DNA from 4 places in the Priestia sp. TRM10 genome. Region 1 is predicted to be linked to each of the others. Evidence: riboswitches for the same ligand, from Rfam matches in the RefSeq annotation. Region 1 holds a riboswitch; each other region holds the start of a gene.
The links. Region 1 has a riboswitch for thiamine pyrophosphate ahead of ACK3CR_RS09585 (acetylornithine deacetylase). Riboswitches for the same ligand answer to the same signal wherever they lie in the genome.
Positions count from the first base shown of each region.

Region 2: linked by a shared signal. The riboswitch ahead of ACK3CR_RS01050 (3-oxoacyl-ACP reductase) and the one ahead of ACK3CR_RS09585 (acetylornithine deacetylase) in region 1 are both predicted to bind thiamine pyrophosphate.
Region 3: linked by a shared signal. The riboswitch ahead of ACK3CR_RS06485 (Ykof family thiamine-binding protein) and the one ahead of ACK3CR_RS09585 (acetylornithine deacetylase) in region 1 are both predicted to bind thiamine pyrophosphate.
Region 4: linked by a shared signal. The riboswitch ahead of tenA (thiaminase II) and the one ahead of ACK3CR_RS09585 (acetylornithine deacetylase) in region 1 are both predicted to bind thiamine pyrophosphate.

Region 1 is NZ_JBJZOT010000011.1:243,401-249,075, reverse strand. Features, by position in the region: gene ACK3CR_RS09605 (MBL fold metallo-hydrolase) at 1-79, shown strand, start outside; gene ACK3CR_RS09600 (GlsB/YeaQ/YmgE family stress response membrane protein) at 118-372, opposite strand; gene ACK3CR_RS09595 (hypothetical protein) at 727-894, shown strand; gene tenA (thiaminase II) at 1,091-1,768, opposite strand; gene ACK3CR_RS09585 (acetylornithine deacetylase) at 1,765-3,048, opposite strand; TPP riboswitch at 3,134-3,235, opposite strand; gene ACK3CR_RS09580 (hypothetical protein) at 3,277-3,534, opposite strand; gene csrA (carbon storage regulator CsrA) at 3,618-3,845, opposite strand; gene fliW (flagellar assembly protein FliW) at 3,857-4,291, opposite strand; gene flgL (flagellar hook-associated protein FlgL) at 4,373-5,254, opposite strand; gene flgK (flagellar hook-associated protein FlgK) at 5,268-5,675, opposite strand, start outside.
Region 2 is NZ_JBJZOT010000002.1:199,594-205,268, reverse strand. Features, by position in the region: gene ACK3CR_RS01055 (LLM class flavin-dependent oxidoreductase) at 1-1,184, opposite strand, end outside; gene ACK3CR_RS01050 (3-oxoacyl-ACP reductase) at 1,267-2,019, opposite strand; TPP riboswitch at 2,167-2,267, opposite strand; gene ACK3CR_RS01045 (class I SAM-dependent methyltransferase) at 2,915-3,622, opposite strand; gene ACK3CR_RS01040 (SDR family NAD(P)-dependent oxidoreductase) at 3,756-4,487, opposite strand; gene ACK3CR_RS01035 (GNAT family N-acetyltransferase) at 4,603-5,058, shown strand; gene ACK3CR_RS01030 (NUDIX hydrolase) at 5,109-5,675, opposite strand, start outside.
Region 3 is NZ_JBJZOT010000007.1:264,076-269,750, reverse strand. Features, by position in the region: gene ACK3CR_RS06500 (sensor histidine kinase) at 1-428, opposite strand, end outside; gene ACK3CR_RS06495 (response regulator transcription factor) at 425-1,141, opposite strand; gene ACK3CR_RS06490 (DUF418 domain-containing protein) at 1,322-2,539, shown strand; TPP riboswitch at 2,607-2,710, shown strand; gene ACK3CR_RS06485 (Ykof family thiamine-binding protein) at 2,808-3,419, shown strand; gene ACK3CR_RS06480 (ECF transporter S component) at 3,416-4,024, shown strand; gene ACK3CR_RS06475 (ABC transporter ATP-binding protein) at 3,999-5,672, shown strand; gene ACK3CR_RS06470 (energy-coupling factor transporter transmembrane component T family protein) at 5,662-5,675, shown strand, end outside.
Region 4 is NZ_JBJZOT010000013.1:521,087-526,761, forward strand. Features, by position in the region: gene thiW (energy coupling factor transporter S component ThiW) at 1-154, shown strand, start outside; gene thiD (bifunctional hydroxymethylpyrimidine kinase/phosphomethylpyrimidine kinase) at 151-966, shown strand; gene thiM (hydroxyethylthiazole kinase) at 966-1,790, shown strand; gene thiE (thiamine phosphate synthase) at 1,765-2,394, shown strand; gene tenA (thiaminase II) at 2,423-3,112, opposite strand; TPP riboswitch at 3,196-3,297, opposite strand; gene ACK3CR_RS14000 (hypothetical protein) at 3,446-3,580, shown strand; gene ACK3CR_RS14005 (MerR family transcriptional regulator) at 3,613-4,815, opposite strand; gene ACK3CR_RS14010 (alpha/beta fold hydrolase) at 5,095-5,675, shown strand, end outside.

The DNA.
Region 1 (5,675 bases):
GGAAGATGCCAATAGAGCTGTACAACGATCAGCCGAGCGCTACATTAAGGCTTTAGATGGCTCACTATTAAATATATAAATAAAAAAGAGTTTCCCTTTAAGGGAAACTCTTTTTTATTATGATGCGTGTCGCATCTTTCTCATAACAAAGCTAACAATTAGAACTAGGATGACGGCACCGATAATTGCAGGGATAAGGGCAAAACCGCCAACAGTCGGGCCAAAGCTACCAAAGATAAGTGAACCTAACCAGGCTCCGATAAAACCAGCAATAATATTTCCAATAATTCCACCTGGGACATCACGACCTGTTAAAATTCCTGCAAGCCAACCGATAATGCCACCAACAATAATTGTCCATAACCACGACATGTCTTATCTCCTCCTTTATCAAGATTGTTTTCGTTGCTTAGTTAAAGTATACCCAGAAGGAAAATTTAAAAACATCATTGAGCACATAGAAATTAAACCTATAGTAAAATTGAAAGTTTTTCTTTTTCTTCAACTTTAATTCTATTTAAACTTCTTTGTAATGAGAACTTTTTTCACATTCATCGTGACTCTCTTTGACATTCTTTTTACTATAAATATAATGACCAAAATGAATTTATGAACTTTTATAGAAAGATTGTTTTTATGGTTTACATTAATTACTAAAGGGCGTATGATAGCATCAAAAGGTAAACAATTTATCTTTTAAATTCAAAAAAGGGAGGAAAACAAAACGTGTGGGTAATTACTGTTTATGCAGACCAAGACGTAAAAATGTACGAGTTTGACGATGAACATGAGGCAAAGGAAGCGCTAGGAAAGTTAGAGAACTGCTCTTGCAAGATTCTCTCTCAAGTTATTTATTATAATGACGAATTCATCGTTGAAAAGGCGGCTGTTTAATTTTAGGACATGGGCCCCTTTAAAGGTATAAACTTTACATTACCCTTATGGAGTTCCATCAATTGAAACTTTTGAAAATTTAAAAATGTAATTTTGAAACGAATTGTAGAGATAGTAGATTATTAACGCTATTTACTCTTAATAATATATTTCGCTCACGCCAAAGTTTAGCACCGTTCAATGAACGGTGCCTTTTTTATTGAATATCTTCAGGCCACGTTTCTCCGCGATAAGCCATATCCCAAAAAAGAAATTCAAATCGACTTGTATTTAGAAAAATTTCCTCTAGTTTCTTTCTTTCTTCCTCTGATTTTCCTATTGCTAATTTATTCATTAAGTCTTTTAACCAATTTGAAAGTTCACCAAATTCCTTTGAACTGTACATCTCTACCCATTCTCCGTAAAATTCATGTTCAAGAGCTCCTGGAATTTTAGCCAATTCCCTTCCAATTTCGTTATAGCTCCACATGCAAGGAAGAAGAGCTGCTACAAGGTCGGCAAGTGTACCATTTTGCGCAACTTGCAGCATATAATGTGTGTAGGCAAGTGTTGAGGAAGCAGGCTGAGCATTTTCAAGCTCTTCCTCTGAAATAGCAAATTTTTTCGCATATTGCCGATGAAGATCCATTTCGACATTTAACGTAGAATGCAAGATCTCTCCAAATTTACCCATTGTTTCAACATCAGTCGCTTTCACACTTCCAAGTGCAAAAAGTTTTGCATAGTCAATGAGATAGAGATAGTCCTGAATCATATAATGACGAAAACTTTCTTTTGGAAGAGTACCATGACCGATCCCTTGAACAAATGGATGCTTATGATTTGCGTCCCAAATGTGTTTGGCTTTTGCATAAAGTTCTTCACAGAATATCATTTGTTTTCCCCCTTTTTTGTATGACACCAGTTATAAATAAATTCAATTAATACTTTTGTGAAATCTACTAAACTCTCAATTGATACTCGCTCATTTATAGCATGTGCATACTTTGTTTCCCCTGGTCCATAAATAACGGTTGGGATTCCTGCTTCCCCTAACCATCCTCCGTCTGTGACAGAGGTAGACATTTCTATTTCAACTTGTTTTTTCAAAACCTCTTTGTGGATATGCTGAAGCATTTTCACTCCATCATGAGTTTCATCAATTTCAAGTGCAGGAAATATTTCTCCTCTTTCCTCGATCATTGATGCTCCCCCCCACCTAAAGCTTGGGGGATGATTCCTTAACCATAGGTCACCATGAGACATTCTTAAAATATAATCTTCAATTTCTTTTGTTACACTCTCGTAGGTTTCATTTGGATAGAAATGCACTGTAATCCATAGACGACACTCATCAGCTACAAAAGCAGGATGTCTTCCTCCTTCAATAACAGCAGGATTAATTGTTGTTGTTCCAGGGAGAAAACCATTATAAGTTTTTGTGACCATCCAATGTCTTTCGAGTTCATTGAGCCAGTTAATAATTTTCATCATTTTCTCAATTGCGCTCGCTCCGACCGTTTCCCCTCCCGCTGCAATCATATGTCGTCTTGTTCCATCATGAAACGTTTGATCACTTTTTACCGTAATCCATCCTGTAATTACGCCGCCCTGACCACGAATAACCATTTCACTTGTATCTACAACAAGTGCAAAATCAGCACTATACCCTCTTTCACAGCACTGTTTTGTTCCTGCTTCTCCTACTTCCTCTCCAATCACAGATTGAAAAATTACATCACCAGGGAGTTCTATCCCGTGAGTTTCCAATAATTCTAATGCAAAAAGAGCGCACCCTAATCCACCTTTCATATCGGAAGTTCCCCTGCCGAAGAGATATCCATCTCGTACAAAAGGAAGGAATGGATCACGTTCCCACTGCTCGTTTTCATCCACTTGAGCCACATCTATATGGCCGTTAATAATTAAACTTTTATACTCTTCACTATCCTTCCCCTTTTTAACTCCCACGACATTTGGATCGTTTTCATAAACATCCCACATTTCAACTGCGAATTTATTTTGTTTAAGCTTTTTTGCCACAAATTCTTGTGCTTCCTTTGTATTACGGGCAGGAGGGGCAGGCGTTTTAAATTTTACGAGTTTCTCAATAAGTGAGATTAACTCTTCTTTTCTTAACTCTACTTCCCCTAAAATCTTTTCTATATGTTCCATACTTTCACTCCTTATTAGAGCGAAGGAAACGAAAAAACCCCTTCACAATGTGAAGGGGTGTGATTATGTACGAATGCTAAATAAAACAATTCGCCAACCACTTCCCTTCGCTAGCATTACCTAGATCAGGTGTAAGGGTCAAGACACTTGTCTCTCTCAGCCTTTCACGGCACCCCTAGCAGTCTTACTTCTCTATTATTATCATAATACTTTTTTTATTGCAAACGTTCATGGCAACAGCTTAATCATAAGAAAGATAAAAATAGCTCCTCCAATTAAAATGCGTCTAAGTCCTTTTCCCTTTGAACTTTTCAGTTTATGTAAACCCCAAATGATAAGAGAAATTCCTAGTGTCACACCCATCAAGTCTAAAAAAAGTTCCCTCGACGTTATAAGCGCAAGAAGGGGAAACAAAACGGTCAAGAAAGCAAAAAATAAACCTATAACGAAAAGTGATAGATTTCGTTCGTAATTTCCATAAGACATTGCGTTCCTCCTTTATAGAAATACTAACAAAAAGAGATTTAGGATGATATAGGAACGTCGCCTCGTTTTATTAAAAAAGCCTTTTAAGGAGTGTTCATATTCTTAAATATATTCATAACATTTTCTTTAAGACTTGCAGCTTGCTCATTTTCCGTTTGGATTGCTTCGTACACTTCTTGCCTATGAACTTCAATATGTTTGGGAGCATTGATCCCTAGTTTAATTTGTTCCCCATCAATATCTACAATTTTCAGTTCAATATCTTCTCCAATGCGGATACTTTCGCCAACTTTCCTTGTTAAGACAAGCAAAAAGATTCCCCCTACTTCACCATCTTCTGAAAGAGTGGATGTTTAGTTTTATAATCCGTGCCTGTTAAAATAATTTGTCTTCCTCTTTTTTGTTCACGATTTAAAATAAGCGGTGCTTGTAAATTGATAGTAGACTCCAGGAATGGGTCCATCATTGTTACAAAAGCATAGACCATTACATTTTTCTCTGAGGTAATATCAAGTTCTGTCATATAGTGAGAAGCTAAGTTGAAGTCATATTCTTTATAAAAAGCAAACGGATCTGCAATCACAAAAGCTAAATCTGGTGTTTTTAAAGACTGAAGTAAAAAGAAGACATCTTCATCATTGAGAGGTAAAAGAGTAAATTTCTTTTCTCCTAAGAAACCAGGAATACCTTTCGAAAAAGTAATCACCTCTTCTCGATTCACTTCTATTTCCCCATGATATTTCGTTGCTATTTTCATCTTTTCACCACTTTATAGTATTGTTATTTTTGACATTTCTAAACAGAAAGCTCGGCGAATGCCGAGCTTTTTTATTGTCTATTATGCTAGAAAGTCTACTAAACTTGGCTGCATAATTTTAGCTCCCACAGCTAATGCTGCCCGCTGAACAGTCTCCTGCATTTGTAGGTCCATAATTGCTTTTTCAAAATCTATATCTTCTACATCTGAAAGTTTCTTTTCAAGAAGTTCTCCTTGCTCGTTTAAACGTGTTTCCATAATTTCCAGACGGTTTGTACGAGCTCCGATGAGAGTTCTAGCACTTATAATAGCGTTAATATTTTCATCCATTGCAGAAAGTTGATCACCAATTTCCTCCCCTGATGAACCTTCTGCTAAACTTTTTTCAAGCTTTGTGAGATTATCAAAGAAAGCTTGACTAAAAACGCCCGTTCCATCAGTACTAACATCAATTGAAAGACCTTTAGACAGTTCAATCGATATTGGTTTCTCACTAGTTCCTACAACAATTGTTCCACTCTTATTATCTACTGGCGCTTGTCCAGTATTTATTCCGTTAAAAAGAAACTTTCCTTCAATGTTTTTATTCGCAATTGAAACAAGATGTTCTTTTAGTCCGCTCACTTCGAGTCTAATAGCTTCTCGCTCGTCTTCAAGTTTTGTTCCATTTGAAGCACTCACTGTAAGCTCTCGTATTCGTTGCATCACTTTATTTGCTTCTTCTAGAGAACCATCGCTGTTATCAAGCCACTTGTAGGCTTCTGTAAAATTTTCTTTATATTGGTTATTCTCGTTTAAATTTGTTCGGTAATTTAAGCTTTTAACAGTACCGATTGGGTCATCAGATGGACGGTTCAACTTCTTACCACTTGTTGCTTGTTCTTGTAAATTCATTAGTTTCTCATAGCTGTTGCTCATATTACGCAACGTATGTTGAGAAATCATGGACTGTGTTACTCTCATCGTTTTCCCTCCACTAGCGGCCAACAACGCCCATATTGTTAATGATTCGGTCAAGCATCTCATCCATGACCGTCATACTCCTTGCTGCTGCATTATATGCATGTTGAAACTTAATCATATTTGTCATTTCCTCATCTAAAGAAACCGAGCTAACACTGTCTCGCTTTGCTGAAAGAAGATCTCTGATATTTTCACTATTTTCCCTTAGTCTATTAGCATTTTGGACTTTTACACCAATCTCCCCAACCATTTCACTATAGGCAGACCTAATCGTTCCATTTCCAACATTGGGATTTAAAAGTTCAGCAAGTTTTGCTGCATTTCCTCCATCACTTTTCTTATTTCCGTCAGCTCCAACTGCTATATTATCCGTACTCTTCATAATGTCATCTGAAAGTGTAATTGTGCTTGAAGCATTTTC
Region 2 (5,675 bases), on a different contig from region 1:
GGCATAAGATTAAATCCGTCAGCTACACCAGCTTCAAACCAGACTTCCATCTGATCCACAATTTCGTCGGGTGTACCTATCAATGTGTGATGTCCACCGCCTGCATTAAGATATCCTAATAATTCTCTTACTGTAGGTTGTGTATCATTAATAATTTCGAGTATCGTTTCGTAACGTCCAACTGGACCAGTAAATTCTTCTACTGGGGGTAATTGAGGTACTTCTTTATCAATTTCCCAATTAGAACAGTCTTGTTGAATAAAGAAACTCAACTGTTTTAAAGCTATTTCAAGAGGTAATTGCTCATCTAATGCTGCTTTTTTAGCTAAAGCTTCTTCATGAGTATGACCTACATAGGTTACTAAGCCTGGAAATACTTTAATATGTCTATTGCTGTCTTCGCTTTGTTTAACTTGTTCATCTAATTTTTCACGAAATCTTTTTGCTTGCTTTAAGTTCCACGACACTGAATAGACTGCATCGGCATATTTTGCGGCTAATGCAATGCCTTGTTTAGATGCCCCTGCTTGCATTGATACTGGTTTGCCTTGCGGACTTTTTGGCGTAGTGGATGGGCCATACACTTTAAAATAGGTACCATCATGATTAAAAGGCTGAATGTTTGAAGGATTTATCAATTTTCTTTCTTCTCGATGATGTAGAAACTCATTACTGTCCCATGAAAGAAATAACTTATTCATTAAAGCAGCGAATTCATCTGCCTTCTCATAGCGTTTATCATGAGAAGGTAGTTTTTCCATACTATGATTTAACGCCTCTAAATCAGTCATTGACGTAACGAGATTCCAACCAACACGTCCTTTCGTAATATGGTCTAAACTTAATAGTTGTCGTGAAGCTGTGAAAGGATTAGAAAAAGTACTTGAGATTGTTGAAACTAATCCCACATGATTTGTCACTTGAGAAATAGCAGTTAAATTGACTACTGGATCAAACCAAAATGCTGGCATATCACTAGAATGTTTACCTGGAAATGATTGATTATCAGCAAAGAATACTGCGTCAAAGTAACCTTTTTCCGATAATTTAGCTAAGTCTTGGTAATAGGAAATGTCTCCAATACGTTCAACGCTTGAGTCAGGCATTAACCAAGCAGCTTGATGGTGGCCACAACCATACAGCAAAACACCTAAGTGTAGTTGTTTTTCTTTAGTTTTTGTCATTTCTTCACACCTCAAAATACATCATTATTAATTGTCTTGTATACTCCCTTTTTTGAAGGCTTATCTATGGTAATTTAAGCTATTAGTTCATTGTTAAACCGCCATCTACTGTGAAATTTTGACCTGTAATACCGTTCGCATTTTCCGAAGATAAATAAGCGACCATATTGGCTACATCTTGAGGTGTGGTCACCTTCTTCAATGGCGTTGATTGAGCAATTAAATCGAACACTTCTGGTGTTGTAACAGCACTGGCGTCAGTCATTTTTAATAATCCACCTGAAACTACATTCGCTTTTATACCATGTAGTCCTAATTCAGAAGCGATATTACGTGTAAAACCTATTAATCCAGCTTTAGCTGTTGTATATTCGTGGTAGGGTACAACAGGATTTTGATATAAATTAGTACCTATACTGATAATACTTCCATTTTGTCGTTCAATAAATTGAGGTATGACGCTTTGAACTACATTAAATGCTGCTTTTAAAGTACCATCTAGTTGTTTTTGATAATCATCCCAAGTGAGTTCTGTGAAGGTTTTCTGTTTGTTTGGATCAAATTTGAAGTCTACTAATGCATTGTTGACTACAACATCTATTTGACCAAAATATTCCGTTGCTTTTTTTATCATTTTATCTACTTCTTTACGATTGGTTACATCAGCCCGAATTGCAATAGCATTCTCTTCACCAATCTCAGAAACGAGCTTCTCAGCAGCATCTTTGCTTGTATAGTAATTGATAACCACTTGAAATCCTTGTTGTGCCAATGTCTTTACAATAGTTGCTCCTAAACCTCTACTACTCCCTGTTACTAATACTGTTCTAGTCATCATAACAACTCCTATATTTTTAATTTTGATGAAACTTAAATAATAAAATGATAGATAAAATAAAAAATACGCAACCTTCCCATAGGAAAATTGCGTAAAAACAAATAACTACATATTAAGAATAAGGCACAATCGCTCTTTAAGTATGTATTAGAGTTTACACTTTCCTACGCTAGTTTCAGCTAGTTCAGGTTCAAAGGGTTTGAGTTAATACTCATCTCAGTTAAATAACACCCCTAGTGCATATATTTAAGTTATATTCAATGTTATAGTTTTAATAAATTCATGTCAAGAAAATATGGCTAGTTAAAATATTTCTATAACTTTGTTATTCTAAAATTAACATTACTGAATTTTTGATTCAATTCTAGTTTATATAAAACATGTTCCATGTAGTAAAAAAGCGCAAAACTGTTTAACAACAAGTTTACATTTATTCCCATAACGAACAGACATAATGGTCATATCCATTAATTACCTTTCCACTTCATAAAAAGTGAATTCAAACAGATAGTTCACAAAGTGAACGTCCATAAAAGTGTACTTCTACAGACGGATTTGTTTTAAGAGAAATCTATTCTTTTCAATGTCTGTTTAAGTCTAAAAATAATTACAGACGTTTTCTAAAATATATATACTTTAATGAACGTTTTTAGCGAAATGATTGAAAATAAAAGAGCCGTTCTAGATTAGAAATTAGAAATGTTATTGACCATTCAATAATACATACACTTTGCGTAAGGATAGCCTTTCTCATTTGTTCTTTATTTGCTCCAGTAAAAAACGAAAGAATTCAGAGGTACAGTAAGTAGTCCAATAAGCGACAATCTATTATGAACATAGTCTTTTATTAAATAAAAAAGCTCCCCATTTTAAAATAGGAAGCTTTTTTATTCTATTTTTTATAAATAACGAGCATTTCGGTTGCTTTTGGCATAAATCGAAATGTTGTTGGAAGGAGCTTTATTTTCACGTGCTCGTTTTCTAGCGTTTCGATTAGACTATTTAAATATGGATAAATCTCATGATTAAATCCAACAAGCGGATAAATTCGAATTTCTCCACCTTTTTTCGTTACCCTAATCATTTCTCTCACTGCTTTTATGTGAAATTCAAAATCAAATTGTGCTTCATATAAAAAAAGGAAATGATTGCATAACAAGAGAGAAAAAGTCTGATCTGAAAAAGGCAAATGCGGGAGCGCTCCGTGAAAAAAGCGTTGATCTTTTTCGTTTTGCGTATATTGCTTCATAAATAAGGAAAACGAGTCTCTTCGAATTTTATCATGTTCTTCTAGCGTCTTATAGGAATCCCATAAAAGAGTTCGAGCCCCTTTTTTAAGCTTACGACTAGCTTCTTGGATTTCTTCTTCGCCGTGTTTTCTCATCTCTCGTGGGGATAGATTATACAAAGGATCTACTGCGTAAGCATCATATCCCTTACGATAAGCGCTTGCTGCGAAAGAAGAAGCTCCTGCAGCCACATCTAACACTTTTCCGGCTTTAAATTGTTCCATCTTCAAGTCAAACATCTTTTCATACTCTTCGTAAGATCTGCACGTCATAGCAACGCCAACTTGTTCATAAAATACATTTTTACTCATCTTTACGATCTCTCCTCTACTCTACTAAACTCTGCTCAATGTTAGAAAGGTCTAACAGCTATCATTATAAAACTATCTTCCATATATTTCAACAAGCGATTAAAATATAGGTTTCTTCTTTTTATTATGAATTCTATCTTAAATATCCTCCATTGTTGAGATCAAATGTTGCTCCTGCATAGTGCTTAGATTTGTCAGATAAGAGAAAGAGAACCGTTTCAGCTACATCTCTAGCTGTAACAGGTGTTTGGATGAGCTGACTGTTCCAATATTCTTGCTTTCGCCACTTTGGAATACTCTTCATCATCGTTGTATCAACCATTGTGGGCGCAACAGCATTTACTCTAATATGTGGGGAGAAGTTTACTGCACAGCTTTTTGTTAATCCTAAGATAGCGGCTTTTGACATCCCATAAATGGCATCAGAGCTTCCTTCCATTCCTGATACTGACGACATATTCACAATTGTTCCCTTTTCATTATTCCCCATCAGCTTCTTTGCAAAAAACTGTGAAAAATAGACGGCTCCTTTAACATTAATATTTAATACAGAATCAATGCTTTCTTCGGTGTAATCTAATATATTTTGTGCAAGATAAATCCCTGCATTATTTACTAGGGCATGTACTTCCCCGCCTCTTTCATCAATCCATTCAAAAAAGCGAACAACTTCTTTATAAGAACTAACGTCTATTGTATATGTAGATAAGTTGATGTTTTTCATTGATCTTTCTAGCTCTACTAAAGCTTCCTCATTCACGTCACAAGCAATAATTGAAGCTCCTTCCTCTAAGCAAAGTCTCACAATCTCTTTTCCAATACCTGCTCCTGCTCCAGTTACAATTACTCTTTTATTTTTTAGCAAGTTCAAAACTCCTTACATGATGTAAAATGGTTGTATACTGTAAATTTTACCTCTACATTCCATTTCCTTCAAGAAGGTTGAATGACAAATACAAATTGTAAAAGGACGTGTTGTTGTGATAATAAGAAGCTTACACAGAGAGGAAACGCCTCCTTTTTCTTTGCTCTTACTTGCAGATCCTTCTCAAGAAAAAGTGAAGGAACATTTAGAAAAAGGCGTTTGTTTTGTAGCGGAAGAAGATAAGGAAATAATCGGAGCCTACATTTTAGAAGAAAAAAATGAAAAGAGTATTGAACTTGTGAATATCGCAGTGAAAGAACAGCTTCATGGAAAAGGAATTGGCAAAAAATTAATTCAGCATGTCCTTCAAAGTACAAAAGAACAGGGCTACGAAATCATTGAAGTTGGAACAGGAAATTCAAGTATAAATCAGCTTGCTTTTTATCAAAAGTGCGGCTTTCGCATGACAGGTATTGAACGCAACTTCTTTTTAGAAAATTACAAAGAACCATTATTTGAAAATGGCATCCGCTGTCAAGATATGGTTCGGTTAACGTTTTTCTTACGGTAAAAAATCAGGTTGATTCCTAATTAATTAGGAATCAACCTGATTTTTTTAAGCTAGAAATGAAATGTTTTATGCAATTCATGGATGATTTTTTTATAGTAAAATGGCTTATGTTGAACAAATTCTTCCCAATAAAAGGCTTTATTAATCGAGGTTTTCTCATCTTTTTGATGTATTTGAAATCCTTCCACCTCAATACTATCCGTTTGACCTAACCAAAGCTCAACAACGGAAGAAAGTTTGGCTCTTACAAGACCTGCAACTTCCTCTTGCTGAAGGGTATATCCTTCAAATGTGTGCTGAGTTTTATAAATGAAAACATGCGCTAGCTCTTTGTCAATAAAATATGGAAGTGTCACGCTATATGGAATAACGCCAAGCGAGAGAAGGTTGTTGAACGCTACTTCAACGCCAAGCTCCTCTTCTACTTCCCTGACGCCATCCATAACTGTTTCATGTGCTAATAGATGACCTGCCGCTGTAATATCTAACAAATCCGGATAATCTTTTTTCTCTTTGCTTCGAATTTGAAAATAAAGATAAATCTCTCCTTCATATTCACTAACAAACCAGCAGTGAAAGGTTTCGTGCCAGTATCCTTTCTTATGAACCTCATCTCT
Region 3 (5,675 bases), on a different contig from region 1:
TTTGGTTTTTCACCGTAAAGAAGCGTATACTTCTCACTGCTTCCTCGATAAAGAAAAAGTTGATAGTTTGACTCAGTTCTTCTTTCCCATTTATCTGCAAGTTCTGCTGGATTGTAGCGTGTTGGAACATCACTAGGAGTATAAAAAGAGGCTTTTACATGCCCTTTATTATCTAATACTTGGAGCCAGCCTCCATGTTCTTTAATAGCATCTAAATATTTTTGGCTGAATTTTACTTCTCCTTCTCCTTCCTCCATAAAATCTCCCATGTATTCAAGGCCACCTCTAGCAAAATCTCGCTTCATTTCATACTCTCCCATACCAAACCCAAGAAACATAAAAGCACCAAAAGTAACAAGAAGAACTAGTATCATAGAAAGTAACGATTGCCATCCATAATGGAAAATAAACCTTCCTTTTAATTTCATGACAAAGTTCCTTCTGTCATAAGCTTATAGCCAAGTCCTCTTACCGTTACTAGATGTTTTGGCTTACTTGGATTTTCCTCAATTCGTTCCCGAATGCGACGAATATGAACCATTACCGTGTTTTCATCACCTTCAATAATCCGTTCGTTCCATACTTTCTCATAAATTTGCGCTTTGCTAAACACTTGGTTTGGATGCTTACAAAAAAAGAGAAGAAGCTGAAAAACTTGAGCAGGACACTCTATTCTTTGCCCTTTTACTGTAAGCTCTCCTGCTCGTTCACAAAGCACAACATTTCCAAATGAAAACTGTTCTTGCTCACGTGTGACTTCTGCTTCATTTAACCCACGACGTCTTAGCTGTGCTTTAATACGAGCCACCACTTCAAGTGGATTAAATGGTTTTGTAATATAGTCATCTCCTCCAATCGCAAATCCTGTTAATTTATCAAGATCTGACTGACGTGCCGTTAAAAATAAAATAGGGGCATTTGTAAGCTGTCTAATTTGCGGACACAAATCAAATCCAGAGCCATCTGGAAGCATAATATCTAACACAATTAAATCAAACTGTTCTTGCTTACAATATGAAAACGCGTCCTTTACGTTATGAGCTATTTTAATATTTGAAAATCCTTCTTTCTTTAGCACAACACTAAGCATTTCTGTTAAAGCCTTCTCATCATCAACAAGCAATATTTTTTCATTGTTCATCACTAACACTCCTTGGAACATTATTCCTAATAATCCAATCGTAGCATTATCCTAAAAAATTGAGAATTACTTTTTATGACTATTTAACCATAATTAAGGTATTGTTAAGCTAGTAGTTGAAGGCTGGTAATGTTCATACGATATAGTGGAGTTAGAACTTATATAAAGGAGATTAAATATATGAAAAATGCTCTTTCCCCTCTCAGAGGTGCTGAACGAATTTCTTCTGTTGATACAATGAGAGGCTTTGCGCTCTTTGGAATTTTGCTTGTTAATATGCTCATTTTTCAATATGGACTATTTGGTGAATATGAATATATTGAAACATCTCAAGGATTGGAAAAGATTTCAGCCTCCTTCATTAATATTTTTGGTACTGGAAGCTTTGTAACCCTTTTTTCTTTTCTATTTGGATTTGGTGTTATGATTTTAAGAGATCGAAGTCGAGAAAAAAAGCGACGTTTTTGGACCGTTTACTTACGTCGTCTCCTTCTTCTTCTCGCATTTGGACTTTTACATGGAACTTATATTTGGGAAGGCGATATTTTAACATCTTACGCTTTATGTGGCTTTTGTTTATTTTTGTTTCTCTGGTGCAAACCAAAAGTATGGCTTACAATTGCTCTTGTGATTATCGGTTTAATGAGCGCTTTTTCATTTATTCCTGTTGAAGAAGGAAGTGAAGATACTCTTGTAACAAGTCCTTCCTACCTTGCACAAGAAAAAGAGGTATATTCAACAGGCTCTTATAGTGAAGTTGTTCATTTTAGAAACAATAGTATGCCTTTTGAAGATACAAGCGATGGAGAGATGATTGCTTTTGGTTTCTTTAGTGTTCTTGCTTCTCTTCCTATGTTCTTTTTAGGAGCGTATGTTGCAGCTAAAAGGTGGCTACATGAAGCAGATCGCTATGTTTCTCTTTATAAAAAAATGTGGTGGATTTCTCTTCTTATTGGATTTCCATTAAAGATCGTCCCACAATTTATGCAAAATGAAAGTTTAGAAGGTCTTAGTGCTTCATTAGGAGCTCCTCTTGTCGCCATCTTTTATATTTCAAGCATTGCTCTTTTAACCTATAGTAAACGATGGAAAAAACTATCAAATGCGTTAGCTCGAGCTGGAAAACTTTCTCTAACAAACTATCTTTCTCAATCCATCTTCTTCACCTTCCTTTTTTATGGATATGGATTTGGATTATTCGGCAAAGTAGGGGTTACAAGCGGTATCGTATTTACCATTGTTTTCTTTACGATTCAGCTTTTCCTTAGCAAACTGTGGCTCCAGTTCTTCATCATTGGACCTTTGGAATGGATTTGGAGACTTTGGACATATTTGAAGATTCCTAGCATTAGAAAAAAGAAAACAAAGCGGCCTACGCAAATTTCCGCTGGTTTGTAATCTATCTTTCTATTTACAAAAAAGCATCTTTCTTTTATGATGTGTATAAGCGAAAAAACTGTATAGTATAACGCACTAGGGGTGCTAATTAGCTGAGATGTGAACTTTTGTTCCGATCCCTTATAACCCGATCTAGATAATACTAGCGTGGGGAAGTGTAGCAATATACGACTTTTATGTTGATTGACTCTACATTTTTGTCTATGTGACTGCATCTTCCTTAAGATGCAGTTTTTTTGTGTTTATAAACTTTTAGGAGGAAGTAGAAATGAATGAACAGCTTTGCGGAACAAGCAGAATCTATGGATGTCGCTTCTCTCTTTATCCAATGTGCGATAACTTTATTGAAGTGATTAAAACGGTGCTAAGAGAGGTTGATACATCAAAAGTATGGATTAAAACGGATAATGTGAGCACATGTGTACGCGGACGGAATGAACATGTTTTCGATGTTGTAAAAGCTATTTATCTTCACGCAGCTAAAACAGGTGTTCACGTTGTATTGAATGGTTCTTTCTCTGTTGGTTGCCCTGGAGACTCTGAAGGTGATGTTTACTTATCCGAAGATGATGTGCTCTTAAACGAGGAGAAAAGCAAGGATATTTCGATTGAAACAGCTATGCAGTTCGCTCTTTATCCGATGGGGATTTCCCACTACATGGACGTAATTATGGATGGCGTTAAAACAGCAAAAGACGAGGGAGTATTTGTTGCTGGTGTTCACTATGCAACACATCTTGATGGAGATACACACACTATTTTCCGGACAATTAAGGATGCTTTTCTTTCTTCCCAAAAAGAAGCAAGTCACGTTGTGATGACCGTCAACTTATCAGCAAACAGCCCTTCAACAAAAAGAAAGCCTGGTGATGGAAAATGACAAAGAGCTGGAAACTAAAAGAAATTGTCGTAATGTCTGCATTAGCTGTTGTGTTTGCTGTTGTGTACCTTCTTTTCACACAGCTTGGAAATGTGTTGTTCGGAATGTTCGGACTCTTAGGATATGAATTTATTTTCGGAATATGGTTTATTGTTTCAATTATTACAGCATATATCATTAGAAAACCAGGAGCAGCCCTCATTTCAGAAACAATTGCTGCTGCTGTTGAACTGCTGATTGGAAATGCCTCAGGTCCTCGTCTTCTTTTAACAGGAGTTGTGCAAGGAATAGGCCCTGAGCTTGTATTCGCAGCTACTGGTTGGAAACGATACTCACTGCCGATTCTTATGCTAGCTGGTATGGGAGCCTCTGTAACAAGCTTTATCATGGGCTATTTCTTGTCAGGCTACAATGCTCTTGATCCTTCTTATGTTAGTACAATGCTTGCTGTCCGACTTGCCAGCGGAGCTCTTCTTGCTGGTTTACTTGGTAAATGGTTAAGTGATCAACTGGCAAACACAGGGGTTTTAAATGGTTTTGCTCTTGGAAAAGAACGTAAAAAACGGGTGGGAACAAAAAATGATCGAAAATCAACTGCCTCTTAAAGTTAAAAATTTAAGTTTTTCATTTGAAGAAGATGAAGAAAAAAAGCTACAGAATATTTCCTTTTCAGCGTCTAAAGGTGACAGTATTTTTGTATTAGGCCCAAGTGGTGCAGGCAAAAGTACTCTCACGCTTTGTCTTAATGGATTATATCCAGAAGCTGTTGATGGTAGTTTGAAGGGAGAGGTACAGATTTTTGGAAGAGATCTTTCTTCCTTTGAAGCCGGAGAAGCCTGCCAACGCGTAGGGGTAGTATTTCAAAATCCAGATAATCAGTTTTGTATGTTAACGCTTGAAGATGAAGTTGCTTTTGGGCTTGAAAATATTAACTATCCAAAAGAAAACATGGAAGAGCGTATTGATGAAATACTCTCTCTTGTTGGACTTCTTCCTTATAAACAAAGCTCTATTTCAATTCTATCTGGAGGTCAAAAACAAAAGCTAGCACTTGCTTGTGTGCTCGCTCTTCAACCAGACATTCTTATTCTAGATGAACCAACTGCAAATCTTGATCCTGCTTCAACGAAAGAACTTGTTTCACTCGTCTCAACGCTACAGGAGGAATATAAATTTACGCTTTTAGTTATTGAACATAAATTAGATGATTGGGTTCATCTCATAAAGCGCTGTTTAGTTTTTAATAAAGATGGCGAAATGATTCTTGATACTTCGTTAGAAGACTGTTTTAAACATCATTATGAACTTTTGATTGAACACGGGACATGGATTCCACATATTAGTTCTCTTGCCTATACAGGAATTGAACAAGGCTGGTACAAAAAAGGCGCTCTCCCACTTTCAATGGAAGAGTTTCTAAAAGGACTTCAGTCTTCTCCTCCCTTTTTCAATAGGAAGAAAAAGAAAAGAGAAAAAGAAACGCTTATTGATGTTCAAGATGTTTCTTTTTCTTATCAAAAGAAAGAGCCTTTCCTTCTTAACAATCTTTCGTTTAAGATTGGCCGAGGTGAAATCGTAGCTCTTGTTGGAACAAATGGCGCTGGAAAGTCTACGCTCTCCACCTTGCTTTCTCGTTTAAAAAAACCTTCTTCAGGTCAAATTTTATTAGAAAATAAGAATTTAAAAGAATGGGATGAAAAAACACTTCGTCAAAAAACAGGCTATGTTTTTCAAAACCCTGAGCATCAGTTCGTAACAGATAGTGTTTTTGAAGAAGTAGCATTTGGCCTTCGGCTGCAAGGTTTACTAGAAAAAGAGATAACAGAGAAAACGAAACATGTGCTAGAGGCGTTCCGACTTCTGCATGTTAGAGATCAAAATCCCTTTTCACTAAGTCAAGGTCAAAAGCGACGCTTAAGTGTAGCAACAATGCTTGTCGATGAACAATCCTTTTTAATTTTAGATGAGCCAACATTTGGACAAGATGCACAAACAACAAAAGAGCTTCTAACCCTTTTGGATCAGCGTGTTAAGGACGGGACAACAGTGCTTTTAATTACTCATGATATGGAGCTTGTTCACGAAAAAGCTGATCGGGTTCTTGTCTTACATGAAGGAAAGTTGCTTTTTAACGGAAGAACAGAAGTGCTTTGGAGAGAACAAGATTTGCTTCAAAAAGCCAATCTTGACCTCCCGCTTGAAATAAAAGTCCAATGTGCGCTAGAGAAAGATGGTGAACTCCTTGCAACTTGAAGA
Region 4 (5,675 bases), on a different contig from region 1:
TGCCCTTCTTTTTCTAGGGAAAAACGTCGCTCTCTTTGCTTTTGTTCCATCATTTATTATGAGCTCGTTTGGTGGGGCTTTACTTGGCTATATCTTTTTACGTGTACTTATAAAACGAAATGGAATTGAAAATTTAAGGAGGCTAAATTCATGAAAACATCTTTAACAATTGCAGGCTCTGACAGCTCAGGAGGAGCAGGGATTCAAGCAGATTTAAAAACTTTTTCAGCACTTGGTACGTACGGAATGAGCATCATTACTGCAGTTACTGCTCAAAATACGAAAGGTGTTCTTTCTGTGCAAGATATTTCGCCAAACATTATTGAAGATCAGCTTGATGCTATTTTTACAGATATTAAAGTTGATAGTGTGAAAATTGGAATGCTCTCAACGGTTGAAACAATTAAAGTAGTTGCTAAAAAACTGAAAGAATACAATGCCCCGCATGTTGTATTAGACCCCGTGATGATTTCAAAAAGCGGCTATGACTTGCTTCACCCAGAAGCTGTTGAGGCATTAAAAGAAGAACTATTGCCTCTTGCATCAGTTGTAACACCGAACGTTCCTGAAGCCTGCAAACTTACAGGAGCAGAGATTAAGACAATCGAGGAGATGGAAGATGCAGCACGCCTTTTAATAAAGGAAGGTCCATCAGCCGTTTTAATGAAGGGCGGACATTTAGAAGAAGAACCAACAGATGTTCTTTTTAATGGAGAAATGTTCACACACTTTTATGGAAAGAGAATTCAAACAAAAAACACGCATGGCACAGGTTGCACGCTTTCAGCTGCCATCTCAGCAGGATTAGCACGAGGATTAGCCCTTGAAGATGCGGTAAAACAAGCAAAAGAATATATTACAGGAGCTATTAAGAATAGCTTAAACATCGGAAGCGGACATGGCCCAACTCATCATTTTTATGATCTTTACGAAAAAGCGGGCGTCTATAAAGAGGAGAGAGTCTAATGATGAAACAAAGAATTAGTGAGTTGTTAAAGGAAACAAGAGAAAAAAATCCTCTTGTTCATCATATTACAAATGCTGTGACAATTAATGATTGTGCGAATGCAACACTCGCTGCTGGCGGTTCTCCTGTTATGGCAGATGCTATTGAAGAAGTAGAAGAAATGACGTCTATTTCTTCTGCACTTGTCATTAATTTTGGGACAATCAAAAAAGAGTCTCTTGTTGCAATGGAAAAAGCAATGAGAAAAGCAAATGAAAAAGACATTCCCGTTGTCTTTGATCCTGTTGGAGTTGGGGCTACAACATATCGTACGAAATCTGCTCAGTGGCTGTTAGAGCAAGTAAAGGTAACGGTTATTAGAGGAAATGTTTCTGAAGTGGCCTCTCTTATTGGAGTAGAAGCTAAAACCTCAGGCGTTGATGCTGGAGAAGTTGATGAAGATAAAACTACAATTGCTAAAAAAACGGCCAAAAAGTATAACACTGTTGTTGTCATAAGTGGAGAAATTGACGTTATTACAGACGGAGAGCGTGTCGTCTACGTAGAGAATGGTCACCAGATGTTAACGCGTGTAAGTGGGACAGGATGTATGACAGCATCTATTATTGGCTGTTTTGTTGGAGCAAGTGGGAGTGTGTTAGAAGGAGCGCTTGCTGGTATTTCCTATATGGGACTTGCTGGAGAAAGAGCCGTAAAGCGTCTTAAAGAAGGAGAAGGGGTTGGCACTTTTAAAATTAATCTTTTTGACGAACTATCAACACTTACGAGTACAACGTGGGAAAAAGAGGTGAAAATGTATGAAGCAAAACAACCTATCTTATAAAATGTATCTTGTTACAGATTTGTTTGGGGGAACAGAAGAAGAACTTTTAGCAAAAGTGGAAAAAGCGCTTGAAGGAGGGGTAACGCTCGTACAGCTTCGTGAAAAGGAAGCGGACGGAAAAGAGTTTTATGAGCGTGCCCTCCGGCTTAAAAAGCTTCTTGATCGATTTCACGTTCCGCTCATTATTAATGACAGGGTAGATGTAGCACTTGCTGTTGGGGCTTTTGGCGTACACGTTGGGCAAGATGATTTGCCACTAAAAGTTGTGCGTTCTCTTGTAGGAGATATGATTGTTGGCGTATCTGTCCGAACAGTTCAAGAAGCGAAAAAAGCAGTTGAGGACGGAGCAGATTATATCGGAGTTGGCGCAGTTTTTCCGACAAGCACAAAACTTGATGCAAAAGGAATTACAAAAGAAGAGCTGACTGAAATTACGGGAAGCGTACGTATTCCAGCTGTTGCAATTGGTGGAATTACAGCTGGAAACATTGAAAAATTAAATGGAACAGGTATTAAAGGAGCTGCTGTTGTGTCAGCTATTTTAAAAAATCAAGATCCAAAGAAAGCAGCGGAAGAACTAAACGAGAAATTAGATATTCAATAAAAAAGAGAGACAGGTGTCTCTCTTTTTTTTATGCTTCTACAGGGTTCATTTCACTTGGCCACTGCTGTTTTTGATAAGCCATATCCCAGAATAAATACTCAAGCTCACAGCTTTTAATGAAATGATCTTTCATTTTTTCTTTTTCACGCTCTGAAGCGCCTTCTGCCCACTGATCTAAGAGAGCGCAAAGCTTATGTGTGACAGAGTCCATTTCTTTTTTGCCATAAAACATAATCCATTCATAGAAAGGATGATCTTCTGTTGGATTGTGTTTCTCAATTAGTTTTTGACCAATTTCTAAGTATGTCCATGGGCAAGGAAGAAGAACCGCGATGATTTCTCCAAGCGAGCCTGTTTGAGCAACGGTTGTCATATGGTTAATATAATGATGTGCACCAGGTGCTAGTGGTTTTGCTTGAAGATCTTCATATTTAACTCCTGCAACATCACAGAAATTGTGATGAGGATGAACTTCGCTATGAAGCACAAAATTGATTTGTTCATTAAAAAGTTCCATCTGTTCACGATTTTCACAGCGTGAAATAGCAACGCCATATACGCGGCAGAAAGAAGTTAAATATTCGAAATCTTGACAAACGTAGTGAATAAGAGCGTCTTTTGGAACGTTTCCTTCTCCAATTCCTTTCACAAAAGGGTGATTGAAAATTGTTTCGTAAACAGGTGCTGCAACGTGACGAAGTTCTTGACTAAAAGACATCATTTTTCCTCCTTATAGTGGAAGGCCAAAAGGGAAAGGAAATAAAAAACCACTCTTCATAACAAGAGTGGACAACGAGCGAAAAAACGCTGCTGCCACTTTCCTACGCTGGTATAAACCAGATCAGGTTCAAAGGGATTAAGAAAGCTCTTATCTCAGCCATTACGGCACCCCTAGTGGACTTCCTATGTAATTGCACTTAGTATAACATGATTTTTCCATCTTTGTATATCCCTTATCCGGAAATGTTTGTAAAGCTTCAAATTAGGTTATGAAGGCGAGTATTCTCGCCCATATTAAAAGGGAAAGCAGTATAAAAGGAGGAGAATGGCGATGACAAAGCGTAATCAAAAAACAAAGTCTGGTTTACAAAGTGTGAACAAAACGAATAAAATGGAAATCGCACGTGAAATAAATGAAAATCCTAAAAGCACCCATACATCTGTAGAAAAAACAAATCCACGCTAAGAACGAGAGCCCATTTGGCTCTCGTTCTTCCTTTATTTCCAAAACCTCCACCATGATTTGACTTTTTCTTCTTCTTCAGCTGCTGCTGTTTGTCTAAAATTATGAACAAAGTCGTGGAAGAGGCGCTCACGCTCTTCGATATCTTGACGATGCATTTGTCTGTCATGCTTTAGTTCATTTACATATGCTGCTCTATCACGTTTAATAGAATCAATTAAATCTTTCATTTCATCTGCTTTCCAGTCTGAACGCTTCGTCATCTCATGAGCAAACGAGCGAAGTTCAAAGCTTGTCGACTTTGAATTTTCTTCTAACTCATGAACCATTTTTTTCATCTCATCCATTGAACTTCCCGATGACTGTTCAATATTTGTAAGCCAATGTTTGAGCTCAGCTTGTCTGTCTAATGCTTCTGCTGAAACTTGTTCAACATACCCCTGCATTTCTTCAGTTGTTTCTTCACTTATTTTTGTTAATCGGCTTGAAACATGTTTGAGCTCTCTCTGCACTTCTTTCGACGTTTGTTCACCAGATTCAGAGACAACCGCATTAATCGCTTCAATTGCTTCTACTGTCTGTTCATTGTTATGTTGAAGCTGTTCTTTTACTTCAGAAATAATTTCATTTCTCACTTCACCGCGAATTTCATTTCTGACCTCTGTTAAAAGTTCGCGTTTGAATGTATCGAAAGCTTCAAATACATCTTTGTATGTTTGAACTTTTTCAACCAATTCACTTTTTACTTGATTTACAGGCTGAGGAGTAGAGTCTACTGGGCGCATTGTAGAAAGTTCCTCGTTCTTTTTCTTTTCTTCCTGCTGAAGGCGCTGGCGTTCACGTTCAGCTTTAATACGCTGTTCAACGACTCTTTGCTGCTTTTTTTGATCGATAGAAGAAGGAGGTGGTGCTTGTTTTTTTTCATTGTTATTTTCATTAAGAGAACTGTTATGTTTAGCAAAGGATAAGACATTAGACTGCTCAGTACTATTTTGTGAGGATTCTGGTTTCTGCTTCGCCTTTTTAAGAAACAGCTTAATTTCTTCTTTTTTTGTTTTCTTTCCGTACATGTCTTTTAACGTTCTCAGCATTTGGAGCTCTTCTTCTGTATAAATGCGTGCACCTTGTTTTGTGCGAGGAATGTAAAAAAATCCGTCGAGTTCTTTTTCCCATTGTTTAATAATTCTTGGCGGAACATTGACCTTTTTAGCAGCTTCTTTCGTCGTATACGTTTGCATTTTACTCACTCCTCCTCAAGCGGGTTACGTCAGTTTTTATTAAAAAATCCATTATTGGTATCGTTATGTTTTCATCTTGTCTTTTTATGCTAATACACTATTCCTTCAATTAAGCCTCATTTTCCTGCTGAAAGACAAAGGTTGTCAAAACTAGTGTTTGTTTGCTACAACTAAAATAAAAAGAAGAGAAATTTCGACTTATAGTGTCACCCTTTTTATTTTGATTTTCTTCTGATAAAAAGAGAATACTGATATAAAATGGAGAAAGAGGAGGATGACATGTATAGTTTTCAATCGCTAGACAAAGAACAGTTTCCATTTCCAACTTTGTATCGGCAAAAGGAAGAATATCATCAAATTACGGACTATCTTCAGTTTTATAAGCTAGATGTGTCAAACCTTCAGTATGAGTTCGGTTTTTTTGACCATCGTTCACAATCTTTCTTCATGCAGCGTTTTCGTCCCGAAAATAAGCGTGGAACAATTGTAGTTCTTCACGGCTATTATGATCATAGCGCAACATTAAAGCATGCTATCCGCTATTTTACAAATATGAAATATGAAGTTATATGCTATGATTTACAAGGTCACGGTCTCTCTACAGGAGAGAAAGCGACGATTAAAGAGTTTTCTCAATATAGAGAAGCATTCTCACATTTTATCCATACATATTGTCAAAAAGAGTTTCCTCCATTTGTTGTGGCACATAGCACAGGGGCAGGGGTTGTTGTTGATTATCTTTTAAAAGATAGTCATGTATGCCCATTTAGGCATGTGTTCTTTCTTGCCCCTCTTGTCCGGATGAAAGGGTGGCAGCTGGCAGCTTTATCTATTCCGCTTCTTTTTCCATATGTGAAAAG